2 regions of the Paenibacillus sp. BR1-192 genome follow, and region 1 is predicted to be linked to the other one. Evidence: predicted binding sites of a transcription regulator. Region 1 holds the regulator's gene; the other holds the start of a gene.
What was found. Region 1 encodes CtsR, which represses protease genes until heat stress. Its sites were predicted from a motif close to ATGGTCAATAAAGGTCAAACA; they were not measured.
Positions count from the first base shown of each region.

Region 2: the regulator CtsR is predicted to act here: its motif matches at 4,462-4,482, upstream of clpP (ATP-dependent Clp endopeptidase proteolytic subunit ClpP).

Region 1 covers NZ_CP120718.1:6,462,398-6,469,480, reverse strand. The annotation lists gene dagF (2-dehydro-3-deoxy-phosphogluconate aldolase) at 1-303, shown strand, start outside; gene P0X86_RS29860 (sugar kinase) at 296-1,312, shown strand; gene P0X86_RS29855 (GntR family transcriptional regulator) at 1,321-2,037, shown strand; gene P0X86_RS29850 (CtsR family transcriptional regulator) at 2,384-2,845, shown strand; gene mcsA (protein-arginine kinase activator protein McsA) at 2,870-3,394, shown strand; gene mcsB (protein-arginine kinase McsB) at 3,433-4,497, shown strand; gene clpC (ATP-dependent protease ATP-binding subunit ClpC) at 4,617-7,073, shown strand.
Region 2 covers NZ_CP120718.1:131,355-138,437, forward strand. The annotation lists gene P0X86_RS00670 (ABC transporter permease) at 1-485, shown strand, start outside; gene P0X86_RS00675 (ABC transporter substrate-binding protein) at 551-1,603, shown strand; gene P0X86_RS00680 (hypothetical protein) at 1,838-2,092, shown strand; gene P0X86_RS00685 (PdaC/SigV domain-containing protein) at 2,232-3,305, shown strand; gene clpP (ATP-dependent Clp endopeptidase proteolytic subunit ClpP) at 3,790-4,386, opposite strand; tRNA gene P0X86_RS00695 (tRNA-Arg) at 4,549-4,623, opposite strand; gene P0X86_RS00700 (sugar-binding transcriptional regulator) at 4,881-5,924, shown strand; gene gap (type I glyceraldehyde-3-phosphate dehydrogenase) at 6,025-7,029, shown strand.

The DNA of each region.
Region 1 (7,083 bases):
CTTGTACGCGATATGGGCGGCAACGCACTGAAGTATTTCCCGATGCAGGGCTTGAAGCTGGAAGAGGAGTATCGTGCGGTAGCGAAGGCATGCGCGGAGGAAGGATTCGCGTTAGAGCCGACGGGTGGAATCGATAAAGAGAATTTTGAAGCCATCGTCCGTATCGCGTTCGAGGCAGGAGTACAGCAGGTCATCCCTCACGTATACTCCTCGATCATCGACTCGGCCAGCGGGGATACGATCATTAGCGACGTGCAGGAGCTGCACCTTAAGTTAAAAGCGCTGGTTGATCAATATGCCTAAGACGATCGCTGCATTTGGCGAAGTGATGATGCGACTTCAAGTACCAGGGTATGCTTCCTTGGCACAAGAGAGCCACCTGAACTATTCCTTTTCCGGGACGGGTGTCAACATCGCGTCGGCCGTGGCAAGGTTCGGACATGCCGGGTACCTCGTCAGCACGCTTCCCGACAACCCGCTTGGCGAAGCGGCGATCTCATATCTGCGCAAGCTTGGGATCGGCACTTCGCTCATTAGCCGCGGGGGCAAATATGTCGGCATGTACTTCCTGGAGAATGGGTTTGGCGTTAGACCCGGTCGTGTGACCTATACGGATCGCCTGGGCAGCAGCTTTAATACGGCGGAGGATGCCATGTACGATTTCGATGCGATTGCCGAAAAGATCGACGTGATCCATTTTTGCGGCATCACCCTTTCCATGAACGACACCGTGCGGGGCCAGATGAAGGTCTTGGCTCGCAAGGTCAAGCAAAGCGGCGGAACGGTTGTGTTCGACTGCAACTACCGTCCTTCCTTATGGGGCGCGGACCGCTACGATTTTGCCAAGCCGCACTACGAGGAAATGCTGTCTTTGGCGGATATCGTCTTCATGAACGAGAAGGATGCCATCCATATCCTTGGCATGGAAACAACTCGGGAGGATCGGCACGAACAGCTGCAGGAGTTGATTCCGAAGGTTGCGGCGAAGTATAATATTACGGTTGCGTCGGGTACCCACCGCAAGATCAACGGGGACAATACCCATTCCCTGCAAGGCTATCTTTACAAGGATGGAGCGTTTCATTTTTCCCAAACGTTGACGTTCTCCGTCCATGACCGCATCGGGGCGGGCGATGCCTATGCCAGCGGTGTGATTCATGGGATCTCGGAGGGATATGAGCCGGGCCGGACGGTTGATTTTGCCGCAGCGGCGGCGATGCTTGCCCATACCGTAACGGGAGATACGCCGACGGCAAACGAACGCGAAGTGCTTCAGGCGATGAGTCATCATATGTCTGACGTGGAGAGGTAGGAGGAAGCATGTCGATCACGCGGAAGAACGGTCCATTATACTTGCAAATCAAGAAGATCATTAAAGATCGGATTCTGCATGGGGTATATCCACTTGGTTCCCATATTCCTTCCGAGCCGCAGCTGGAACAGGAATTTAACGTCAGCAAAATGACGGTTCGCAATGCGATCCAGGAATTGTACCAGGAAGGGTATGTAGAGAAGCGGAGCGGTGTGGGAACGATCGTGACCCGGAACACGTCCTTTTCCAAGCTGTCCAAGGGGAAGCTGTTTACCGAGATTTTGGTTGAAGAGGGCCACCAGATCCGGAAGCGCCATCTGAAGACGGAATGGGTGCACAATGAACCGGATAGCGAATTGTTCCTGAAATTCGGTGAGCGGTGCCTGCTGATCGAGCGGCTGTATTTGCTGGACGGGAGCCCGTTTATCTACTACACCCATTACGTATCGTCCCTAGTGGACATGGGGGAGGAGTTCGATTCAAGCGAACTGCCGTCCTTGTATGAACGTATCGAGGAGAGTCAAATCACGCTGGAGAATTTCCGGGACCGTTTCCTGGCGACCGTGGCTAATGAGGAGATTGCCTCACTGCTGGGCGTAAGTGCCGGGACCCCGTTACTGAAGCGGTTGAGATCCTCCTACGACCAGACGGGCAGCATCATTGAATACAGCATCGGGTATTACAATACGGAGTTACAGCATTATTTGATCAGTTATGATGCTTAAGATACAGAAAACGACAGGAAGAAGTGGCCAAGAGACCGGTTTTAATCCGGAACGTTGGCTGCTTCTTTTTTTATTCCTTCGGTTGAATTGTTCTTCGGAAAAGGGCTATAAGCGATCGAAGAAGTGGGTACAATAAGAATACAGGCATAGCGCGAACATTTGAGAAGTACCCTCTTGGCAAAATGAAAAAATGTGCTATAATGAGATCAAAGTCAAAGAAAGTCAAAGTCAACGAGAGGGTTCGCTGATTTTGATTATGGTTAATCAACGTATAAGCAAGGCTCTGTGCGGACGTGTAAGATCACTATCCGTCTTAACGTTTCAAACAGTGGAGGATGAACAGACCATGCGTAATATCTCTGATATTATCGAACAATACCTGAAGAGCATTTTGCAGGAAAGTCCGGAAGGAACCGTCGAAATTCAAAGGAACGATTTGGCGGAGCAATTTTCTTGCGTTCCTTCCCAGATCAATTACGTGATCAGCACTCGGTTCACGCTGGAGAAGGGCTTTCTTGTCGAGAGCAAGCGCGGCGGGGGCGGATACATACGCATTCAGCGTATCGAGCTTCCCCAGCATATTGCACTCCAGCAGCACCTTCATCATACCATCGGCAGCATGATTGACCAGACGGTAGCGGAAGGCTTGATCTACCAGCTGGAGGAATCCCGGTTTTTGACGAAGCGGGAGGCCAGCCTGATGCGGGCTGCCGTTTCAAGGGAATGCCTGAATGTGAAGCTTCCTTATCGGGATGAGCTGCGCGCAAGGATTATGAAGGCGATGCTGATTTCTTTATTAGGTAAGTGAGTCTGTGTAAGGAGGCATCGGAGTATGTTATGCCAAGAATGCGGTAAACGGCCGGCGACACTTCATTTCACCAAAATTGTGAACGGGGAGAAAACGGAGTTTCACTTTTGTGAAACTTGTGCCCGCGAAAAAGGGGAATTGATCCCCGGTACGTCGAATGGTTTTTCTATACACAGTTTGCTGTCAGGCCTGCTGGATCTGGATCCTTCAGGCAAGGGCCAGACCCCCGGTGCGAAAACGGCCCAGACGCTGCAATGCGAGGAATGCGGCATGACGTATTCCCAGTTCAGCAAGCTTGGCCGGTTCGGCTGCAGCTCGTGTTATAAATATTTCTCGGATCGATTGGATCCGTTGTTCAAGCGAGTCCATGGGGGAACTTCCCATGTGGGCAAAGTGCCGAAGCGTACCGGCGGCCGGATTCAGATCAAACGCCGGATCGATGAGCTTAAGAAGGAGCTTCAAATGAGGATCCTGCAGGAGGAATTTGAAGCGGCTGCCGAGATCCGGGACCAAATCCGCGAGCTGGAGCGTAACATTGCTCAGGGATAAGATCGTTACATTTTGCACTTTAGTAGGAGGAATGCGTGATGTCTAATCTCCGGTTTACCGATTCGGCGCTGAGCGAGTGGATGCGCGGGAACGGTCAGGATTCCGACATTGTCATCAGCACCCGCGTGAGGGTGGCGCGCAACCTGCAGCATCTTCCTTTCCCGCTGCTCGCAACGGATCAGCAGTCGGGAGAAGTGCTAGAGCGCCTGACCCATGTGTTAAAGGATAAGGAGGATTTGCAGGATTTCGGGCATTTGCATGTAATTAAATTAAGTGAGATTGATGAGCTGGATAAGAAGGTTCTCGTCGAGAAGCATCTGATCAGTCCCAATCTGGCTAATGAATCCCGGAACGGTGCCGTCATCCTTACCGAAGATGAATCCGTCAGCATTATGATCAATGAAGAGGATCACCTGCGCATACAGTGTCTGTATCCCGGATTTCAGGTTCGGGAGGCATGGAGCCGCGCGACGGCGCTGGATGATATTTTCGAATCCGAGATCGATTATGCTTTTGATGACAAAAGGGGTTACCTAACGAGCTGTCCGACCAATGTCGGCACCGGCCTTCGCGCTTCGGTCATGATGCATCTGCCCGCGCTCGTCATGACGCAGCAGATCAATCGGATACTCTCGGCCGTATCGCAGGTAGGCTTGACCGTTAGAGGAATTTACGGCGAGGGCAGCGAAGCTTTAGGCAACCTGTTTCAAATCTCGAATCAGATTACGCTCGGGCAAACCGAGTCGGAGATCATCGAGAATCTTCACAGCGTGGCCCTGCAGATCATCGAGCACGAGAAGAATGCCAGGGCGCGGCTCCTCAGTGAATCCAAGCTCCGTATCACGGACCGGGTCATGCGTTCATACGGCATCCTGTCCTATGCAGCGGTTATGGATTCCAAGGAAGCGGCTCAGCGCTTGTCCGATGTTCGGCTAGGCGTGGATCTCGGCCTGCTGGAAGGGCCGGAAATTCCGGTCATGAACGAGCTGAATGTGAAGACGCAGCCGGGATTTCTCCAGAAGACCTATGGAGAGGGCATGAATCCTTCCGAACGCGATATGTACAGGGCTAAGCTCATTCGCGAGACATTGGGCAACCGTTAAGAAGTCGTTAGTTATTATTTCTCGGTTTACAGTTGGATGACGGTATAAACGTCTTAGCCGGCGATACACCGAAATCCGCGAGGTTCAATATATTAATTGAAACGTGGAGGTGCAATACTATGATGTTTGGCAGATTTACGGAACGCGCACAAAAGGTGCTTGCATTGGCTCAGGAAGAAGCGGTACGACTGGGTCACAACAATATCGGCACAGAACATATCCTGCTTGGACTTATTCGTGAGGGAGACGGCATTGCAGCCAAAGCGCTGATCGGACTTGGACTTGGTCTTGAGAAAATCCAGGACGAAGTGGAGACATTAATCGGACGCGGACAGGAGCAGCCAACCAACATTGCTTACACGCCTAGAGCGAAAAAAGTGATTGAGCTCTCCATGGACGAAGCCCGTAAGCTTGGCCATACGTATGTGGGAACCGAGCATATTCTGCTGGGGTTGATTCGCGAGGGCGAAGGGGTTGCGGCACGCGTGCTGAACAACCTGGGCATCAGCCTGAACAAAGCCCGTCAACAGGTGCTGCAGCTGCTGGGCAGCAGCGAAGCGGTATCTAGCCATCATGGTACGCCGCAGAACGTGAGCACGCCTACATTGGACAGTCTCGCTCGGGATCTGACCGCCATTGCCAAGGAAGGCAATCTGGATCCGGTCATTGGCCGCAGCAAAGAAATCGAGCGCGTGATTCAGGTGCTTAGCCGCCGGACCAAGAACAACCCGGTACTGATCGGTGAACCGGGAGTCGGTAAGACGGCGATCGCGGAAGGCTTGGCACAGCGCATCATTAACAATGAAATTCCGGAGACGCTGCGCGACAAACGCGTGATGACGCTGGATATGGGCTCAGTCGTAGCAGGTACGAAATACCGCGGGGAGTTTGAGGACCGCCTGAAAAAAATCATGGATGAGATTCGTCAAGCCGGCAACATCATTCTGTTCATCGATGAGCTGCATACCTTGATCGGCGCAGGCGGAGCAGAAGGAGCCATCGACGCTTCCAACATCCTTAAGCCTTCATTGGCGCGCGGAGAGCTTCAGTGCATCGGGGCTACCACGCTGGACGAATACCGCAAATACATTGAAAAAGACGCTGCACTTGAGCGCCGCTTCCAACCGATCACGGTGGATCAACCGTCGCCGGAGGAAGCCATTCAGATCCTGTACGGTCTGCGTGACCGTTACGAAGCGCATCACCGCGTGAAAATTACCGACGAAGCGATTGAACAGGCCGTGAAATTGTCCGACCGCTACATTACGGACCGTTTCCTGCCGGATAAAGCGATTGACCTGATTGACGAGGCCGGTTCGAAAGTTCGTCTTCATACGTATACCATACCGCCAAATCTGAAAGATCAGGAAGCGCATCTGGAGGACATCCGCAAGGAGAAAGACGCAGCCGTCCAAAGCCAGGAATTCGAGAAAGCGGCAGCGCTGCGCGATACGGAGCAGAAGCTTCGCGAGGAGCTCGAAGTCACGAAGAACCAATGGAAAGAAAAACAAGGACGTACCGATTCCGAGGTAACGCCGGAGGACATCGCCGACGTTGTCGCCAACTGGACCGGTATTCCCGTCAATAAACTGAAGGAAGAAGAGACCGAGCGTCTTCTGAATCTGGAAGAAATCCTTCACAGCCGCGTAATCGGCCAAGAGGAAGCCGTCAAAGCCGTAAGCCGTGCGGTTCGCCGGGCACGCGCAGGACTGAAGGATCCGAAGCGCCCAATGGGCTCCTTCATCTTCCTGGGTCCTACCGGGGTAGGTAAAACCGAGCTGGCACGAGCTCTTGCCGAGGCCATGTTCGGAGATGAGAATGCGGTCGTGCGAATCGACATGTCCGAGTACATGGAGAAGCATTCCACGTCGCGTCTCGTCGGAGCGCCTCCGGGATATGTCGGCTACGAGGAAGGCGGTCAGCTGACCGAGAAAGTGCGCCGCAAGCCGTATTCCGTTGTCCTCCTCGATGAAATCGAGAAGGCGCACCCTGAAGTATTCAATATCCTGCTTCAAGTGCTGGAAGACGGACGCCTGACCGATTCGAAGGGCCGCGTGGTGGATTTCCGGAATACCCTGATCATCCTGACTTCCAACGTCGGAGCGGAAGCGATCAAGAAGAACTCCACGCTTGGATTTACCGCCGTGACGGATGCAGGCCGCGATTATAACAACATGAAAGGCAAAGTGATGGATGAGCTCAAGAAGAGCTTCCGTCCGGAGTTCTTGAACCGGATCGACGAGATCATCGTGTTCCACTCTCTGGAAGAGAAACACATTGCCGAAATCGTGACGCTGATGTCCGACGAGCTGCGTAAACGCCTGAAAGAATTCGAGGTGCATTTCGAACTCACGGACAAGGCGAAGGCCTTCATAGCGAAGGAAGGATACGATCCGGCCTTCGGTGCCCGTCCGCTGCGCCGGGCTATCCAGAAGCACATCGAGGATCGCCTTTCCGAGGAGCTGCTGAAAGGCAATGTGGCCAAGGGCGACTCGCTTGTCATCGATGAAGCGAACGGCGAACTGGTTGTGAACAAGAGTGAAGGTGTAACGGCCGCATCGGCCGAAACAGAATAAAATGTACGCA
Region 2 (7,083 bases), 880 kb from region 1:
TCCCGGATATTATTATGGGGCTGTCGCTGCTGGTGCTGTTCAGTCAACTGAACATGCCGCTTGGCAAGGCAACGGTGATCATCGCCCATATTACGTTCAGCCTGTCGTACGTCTATGTCGTGGTAACGGCCCGACTGTCGGGGATGGGCAAACAGCTGGACGAGGCTGCCCAGGATTTGGGCGCCACGCCTTGGCAAACGTTCCGGCACGTCACGCTGCCGCAGATTGCACCGGGCATTATCTCCGGCGCATTGATTGCTTTCACGCTGTCGCTGGACGATTTTATGGTCAGCTTTTTCGTCGCCGGCCCAAGCTCAACAACGCTGCCGATCTATATATACGCTCAGGTGAAGCGCGGCATCTCGCCAGAGATCAACGCGCTGTGTACGCTGCTCATACTGGTCAGCATCACGCTGATCCTGTTAGCCCAATATATTCTTAACCGCGGCAATGGGCAGAAGAAACACAAAACATTACCGATCTAAGCGATAGAAACGCTTTTTTCGAAATAAAATTAAAACATGCAAGTGGAAAGAGAGGAGATATTGAATTGAAAAAATCAAGATGGACCCGCCTGCTGACGGCAGGCATGGTTGCGGTATTGTCTGTAGGACTGCTGGCCGGCTGCGGCTCGGATAAGGAGACGCTTCATATTTACAGCTGGGCGGATAACTTCGATCCCGAGGTGCTGAAGGACTTTGAGGAGAAGTTCGACGTGAAGGTAACCTACGACAACTACGCGAACAATGAAGACCTGCTGGCTAAGATCAAGGCTGGCGGCAGCGGTTATGACCTCATTCAGCCGTCCGATTATATGGTCAAAACGATGATTGAATCGGAGCTGCTTGAGCCGCTTGACATGAATAATATCCCGAACTTCGTCAATATTACGGATACTTTCAAAGATCCGTCTTATGACCCGGGCAATAAATATTCGATCGTTTACACGTCCGGCGTAACGGGAATTGCATATAACAAGAAGTATGTGAAGGACGAAATCAACAGCTGGGAAGACCTCTGGAATCCGGAATACAAGGGCAAAGTCCTGCTTCTGGACGACAACCGGGAAATGATCGGCATGGCGCTGAAAAAGCAAGGGAAATCCAACAGCAGCACGGATGAGGCGGAAATCACGGCTGCATCCGATGAGCTGAAGACACTGCTGCCCAATGTCCTTGCGTTTGATACGGACAATATTAAGCAGAAGATGATTCAGGAGGAAGGCTGGATTGCCACGGTTTGGTCCGGAGACGCGGCGTTCATCGCGGCGGAGAATCCGGATGTAGCGTATGTGGTGCCTGAAGAAGGAGCGACCATATTCTCGGACAACTACGCGATTCCAAAAGGCGCGAAGAATAAGGAGCTGGCCGAGAAATTCATCAACTTCATGATGGAGCCTGAAGTCAGCGCCAAAAACTATGAATTTATCGGATACAGCAATCCGAACACGAAAGCGATGGAATTCCATAGCGAGGAATACCGCGCCAATACGATGATCAACCTGACGGAAGAGGAGCTGGGCCGTACCGAGTGGCTCGATAATGTCGGTGACTCGCTCTCCGTCTATGATCGTTTATGGACCGAACTGAAGAGCGGCCGTTAGTATAAGCTTCAGTTCTTCATCTTTTTGTAATAAAGGAAGCCTGTCCCCTAAAGGGGATGGGCTCTTTTTTTTGCAGAGCAGAATGAGACATTAGTCCCAAAGTGGGAAGAATTGGCCGATTTTCAGGAATTCCACCACAACTTCAGGATCCTTTTCGTTGTTATATATAAGGAGGTTGTATACGGTTTAGGCCCGTTTTTTATAAATGGGGTATCCCAGAAAGGAAGAAGCAGCTTGAGTGATCTGACGAGCATGGGGTTTATTGCTTTGATTGTTGCAGGCATCGCTGCTGTTTTTTTTCTGAATTTTTTCAGGAAAAGCGCGCTGCATCTGCTGCTGACGAGCATTCACAGTGCACTCGTTGGCATCGGTTTGATTCTTCTTGCTTACGTTGTCCAAGGCAGTGAACTACTGCTGCTTGCCGGTTCAAGTGCTCTCTTGTTCGGTGTGTTTCTTAGCGCAGCGGCGTTCGTCCGGAAAGAATCATGAGAATGTATAGGTCCTATGGCATGGAGTCAAAATTGTCATTCACTTTGTTACCAATACATTGAAAGCTTTCCTTATAATGATTAAGGGTAATAGATTAACAACTAACGGAAACTTAATTTAACAAAGGTGGAATTCTGATATGAATCCTAAATTTCGTGTATGTGCATCATTAATTGCAACTAGTGTCCTGCTTGGTAGTCTTGGTTTGAGCGGACAGGTCATCGATGCAAGCGCCGCTAAGGCACCCGTTTCCGCCAGCCAAAAAACGTCGAAAAATGAAGTTGTACTGAAATGGAACGGCAAAACCTTGTCACAAAAAGGTCTAGTGCTGCATGGGGTAACTTATGTGCCAGCGACAGCTTTGCGGGATGGTCTGGGGATGCCTCTTAAATATGATTCCAAAAAACGCACGTATACACTGGGTAACGGCTATAACAAGCTGAGCGCCGCCGTGTATGCTGCAAGCGAAATCGGCATTCTGGTGAACGGTTCGTATGCCGGCGAGCCTGGCGGACAGATCATCAATGGACGTCTGTATCTGCCGTTCAAAACGATCAGCGAATACATGGGCGTTCAGGGACAATGGAATCCTTCCTTGAAAACACTGAGCATGACACAGAAGAAGCTGAATGACATTACCATTAAATCGGTTGCGCTCAAGAAGAATATTCAGGGCGTAGACGCTGTTGTGAACTATCCTGTAATCAGCGGACTCGATAATGCGGAGGTCCAAGCCGAAATCAACAAAGTGTTGAAAGAAAATGCGTCCGGCGTAATCACCGGCGCGGAAGGAAACGCCGAGGAATTCCCGCCGTCGGAATCCAGTTTCCCTTACGAATTCAGCGGTGACTTCGTGGTCCATTACAACCAGAACGACATCCTGAGCATTACGGCGTATGATTATTCGTACACCGGCGGTGCCCATGGCATGACCTTCCGTAAAAGCTTCACGTTCTCCTTGAAGGACGGCAAGCAAATGAAGCTGGGCGATTTCATCAACATGCAGGGCAAGAACAAGCAGAAGCTGAACAACCTTGTGCTGAGCAAGATGAAGAAAGAGGGAGGTTACCTCGGCGGTTTTGAGGGAGTGCCTGCCGATGCCGACTTCTATGTGAAGGATAACGCGGCGGTGCTGTACTTCCAGCTTTATGAATACACCGCCTATGCCTATGGATTTCCTGAGTTTGAGCTGAAGCTGAAAGAGTGGAAGTAAGAGTATATCATAGGCGGTTTGTGTAAACTGTAATCACTAAATTTCATACTATAGCTTGTTTAGATACATGATGCTGTCCTGATGTAACACTGTGCTGAAACCCGTTGCGATAAATCCCCTGATCAATTGAGCGTGGAGCATATACTCCTGCGCCCTATGATCAAGGGGATTTTTTGTGTATCTCACCATAGGCGTACCCTTTTTCCCCTCCCCTCAAGTTAAGACAGGCCTTTTAGGAGGGGGATGGCCTTACCGTCTTTATGTTTTATTGAAAAAATCGTACCGAAGTGAGAGTATCCTTGGAGGAGCAACGCGTTCGCCTTTGGAATCGGGAAACCTCCTTATTTAATCATTCATGTTTCCCGATTTCAACAGCGACCGAAGGGGATACTCTCACTATTTAGTATTCGAAGTTTTCGATGAATCCAGAGGATAAGAAAAGGCAGGCACCGGATAACGGCGCCTGCCCTTTACTTCATTTCTTTTATAAACCTTGCGGCGGTGTGTTTTCCAGTACTTGATCGATCAGGCCATACTCTTTGGCTTCGTCAGCCGTCATGAAGTAGTCGCGATCCGTGTCCTTCTCGATGCGCTCCAGCGGTTGGCCGGTGCGTTCGGACAGGATGCGGTTCAGCTTGTCGCGCATTTTGAGAATGCGGCGGGCACGGATTTCAATATCCGTGGCTTGACCTTGTGCGCCGCCGAGCGGCTGGTGAATCATGATCTCGCTGTTAGGGAGACCGTAGCGTTTGCCTTTGGCGCCTGCGTTAAGCAGGAATGCGCCCATGGAAGCAGCCATGCCGACACAGATCGTCGAGACGTCCGGCTTGATGAACTGCATCGTATCGAATATCGCCATACCTGCGGTAATGGAACCGCCAGGGCTGTTGATGTAAAGATGAATATCCTTCTCGGGATCCTCAGCCGACAAGAACAGCATTTGGGCAATGATGGAATTGGCGACCACGTCATTTACGTCGGAGCCGAGGAAGATAATGCGGTCTTTCAGCAATCTGGAATAGATGTCGTACGCCCGCTCACCGCGGTTGCTTTGTTCAACGACCATAGGTATAAAACTCACGTGGAAAACCTCCTCTTAAGTACCTCATATAAATACTGTTACCGTATTACCCACATGATAAACAATTTAAATCAAAAAGTCAAAGAAAGTCAAACTATTGAGTAAAAAAAAGAGCCGTTATGGGCACTATAGGGTAATCAGTATAGAGAATAAATGTTATAATGGCGCGCCCGCGAGGAATCGAACCTCGATCTCAGGCTCCGGAGGCCTACGTCATATCCATTGGACCACGGGCGCACAAAAATCAGCAACGAAGTTGATTATACCGCATCTATTTCAAAAATACAATAGCGGACAAAACTTTGTTCCTATTATATAGACGAGCCGGTAGTTGGCCATAATGTATAAGAATGCCTGGGGTAGAGAAATATACTTTCGGACACTTGCAACCGGCATGATTATTGGTTAGAATAAGGGTGGGACTTAAAAAGTTTAACTGGGACATTTTACGACCAGGTAGGAGAGCCGAGACGAAGTTTGCAGGAGTGGAATGCATGCGTAACCTATTAGAAATACAAGAGCAACTTCTGCCGGATCTGATGGACACTCTTAAACGAAGGTATACCATCCTTCATCAGATCAAGTTGTCCGGAATTGTTGGCCGAAGAACACTGGCTTCATCGTTATCGATGACCGAGCGTGTTCTCAGAGCAGAGACTGATCTTCTGAAAGCGCAAGGGCTGATCGAGATTGAAACGCTCGGCATGCGGATCAGCGGCTCAGGGATATGCTTGCTGGAGGAGTTGGAACCGGTCATGAATGAGTTGTTCGGACTGGTTGAACTGGAAGAGAAGATTCGTCAGGCTTACGGGCTTCGTAAAGTGGTCATTATTCCCGGTGACAGCGAGTCATCTCCGGAAGTCAAACGTGAGCTTGGCCGGGCCGGAGCAAGAACGCTGCTTAACTTTGTCCAGGATGGAGATACGATTGCCGTAACAGGCGGCTCCACGCTCGCCGAAGTGGCAGAGCAGATGTCCTCTTTGCCTGGCGGCGAACCGTTGACAAGCACTTGGTTTGTGCCGGCGCGTGGCGGCCTCGGGGAGAGCATGGAGATTCAAGCGAACACCATCGCTTCCAAAATGGCTAAGCGCGTTGGGGCTGAGTACCGATTGCTTCATGTTCCGGATCTGCTCAGCGAGGATGCTTATCAATCGTTGGTTCAGGATCAGCACATCCAGGAGATCGTGGATGTGATCAGGCGCAGCCGCGTCATTATTCACGGCATCGGGGATGCCATGGAGATGGCCAGACGGCGGAAGCTGGATGAAGGCTCTATCCGGAACTTACAGGCAGATGGCGCGATCGCGGAATCCTTCGGCTATTATTTCAGTGAAGATGGCGAAGTTGTCCACAAAATGCTTACCCTTGGACTCCGGCTTGAGGATATTATGCGGACGGAGACCATCATCGGCATTGCTGGAGGGCAAGGCAAGGGCAAAGCGATTCACGCGGTGCTGAAATTCGGACACGAGGACATTCTCGTTACGGATGAAGCCGCAGCATTGGAAGTCGAGAAGGAAATTGACGCCGGCATCTGAGTCCGCGGGCGTACAACAGATTTTTCATTTTTTGTTGTCTTGATTGGCTTAACGGCCAATCTTGAATATATAAATTTTACAAATATGGAGGGAACTACTCATGGTTAAAGTAGGTATTAACGGTTTTGGACGTATTGGACGTAACGTATTCCGCGCTGCGCTGAACAACAGCGAAGTTGAAATCGTGGCAATCAACGATTTGACGGACGTAAAAACGCTGGCACACCTTTTGAAATATGACACCACTCACGGCAGACTGAATGCAACTGTTGAAGCTAAAGAAGGCGCACTCGTTGTAAACGGCCGCGAAGTGAAAGTATTCGCTGAGCGTAACCCTGAAGCATTGCCTTGGGCTGAGTACGGCGTTGAAATCGTTGTAGAATCCACTGGTATTTTCACAGCGAAAGACAAAGCTTCCGCTCACTTGAAAGGCGGCGCTAAGAAAGTTATCATCTCCGCTCCAGCTACTGACGAAGATATCACCATCGTTATGGGCGTTAACGAAGACAAATACGATGCAGCTAACCATACTGTAATCTCCAACGCTTCTTGTACAACAAACTGCTTGGCTCCTTTTGCTAAAGTTCTTGACGAGAAGTTCGGTATCGTTAAAGGCATGATGACTACGGTTCACTCCTACACGAATGACCAGCAAGTGCTTGATCTTCCGCACAAAGACCTGCGTCGTGCTCGTGCAGCTGCCGAAAACATCATTCCATCCACAACAGGTGCTGCTAAAGCGGTTAGCCTCGTTCTGCCACAATTGAAAGGCAAATTGAACGGTATGGCAATGCGTGTACCTACGAAGAACGTTTCCGTAACGGACCTCGTAGTTGAGCTGTCCCAAAACGTAACCCTTGAAGATGTAAACGGAGCTCTGAAAGCAGCTGCTGAAGGCCCGCTGAAAGGCATCTTGAACTACTCCGAAGAGCCGCTTGTATCCAGCGACTACAATGGCGATCCAGCTTCTTCCACTATCGATTCGCTCTCCACTATGGTAGTTGGCGACAACATGGTGAAAGTTGTTTCTTGGTATGACAACGAGTGGGGCTACTCCAACCGTGTCGTTGACCTCGCTGCTTACATCGCAAGCAAAGGTCTGTAATTGATCTAGCCATTCAATCGAAGAGGAGTTCCGTTCACGGGTCTCCTCTTTGGT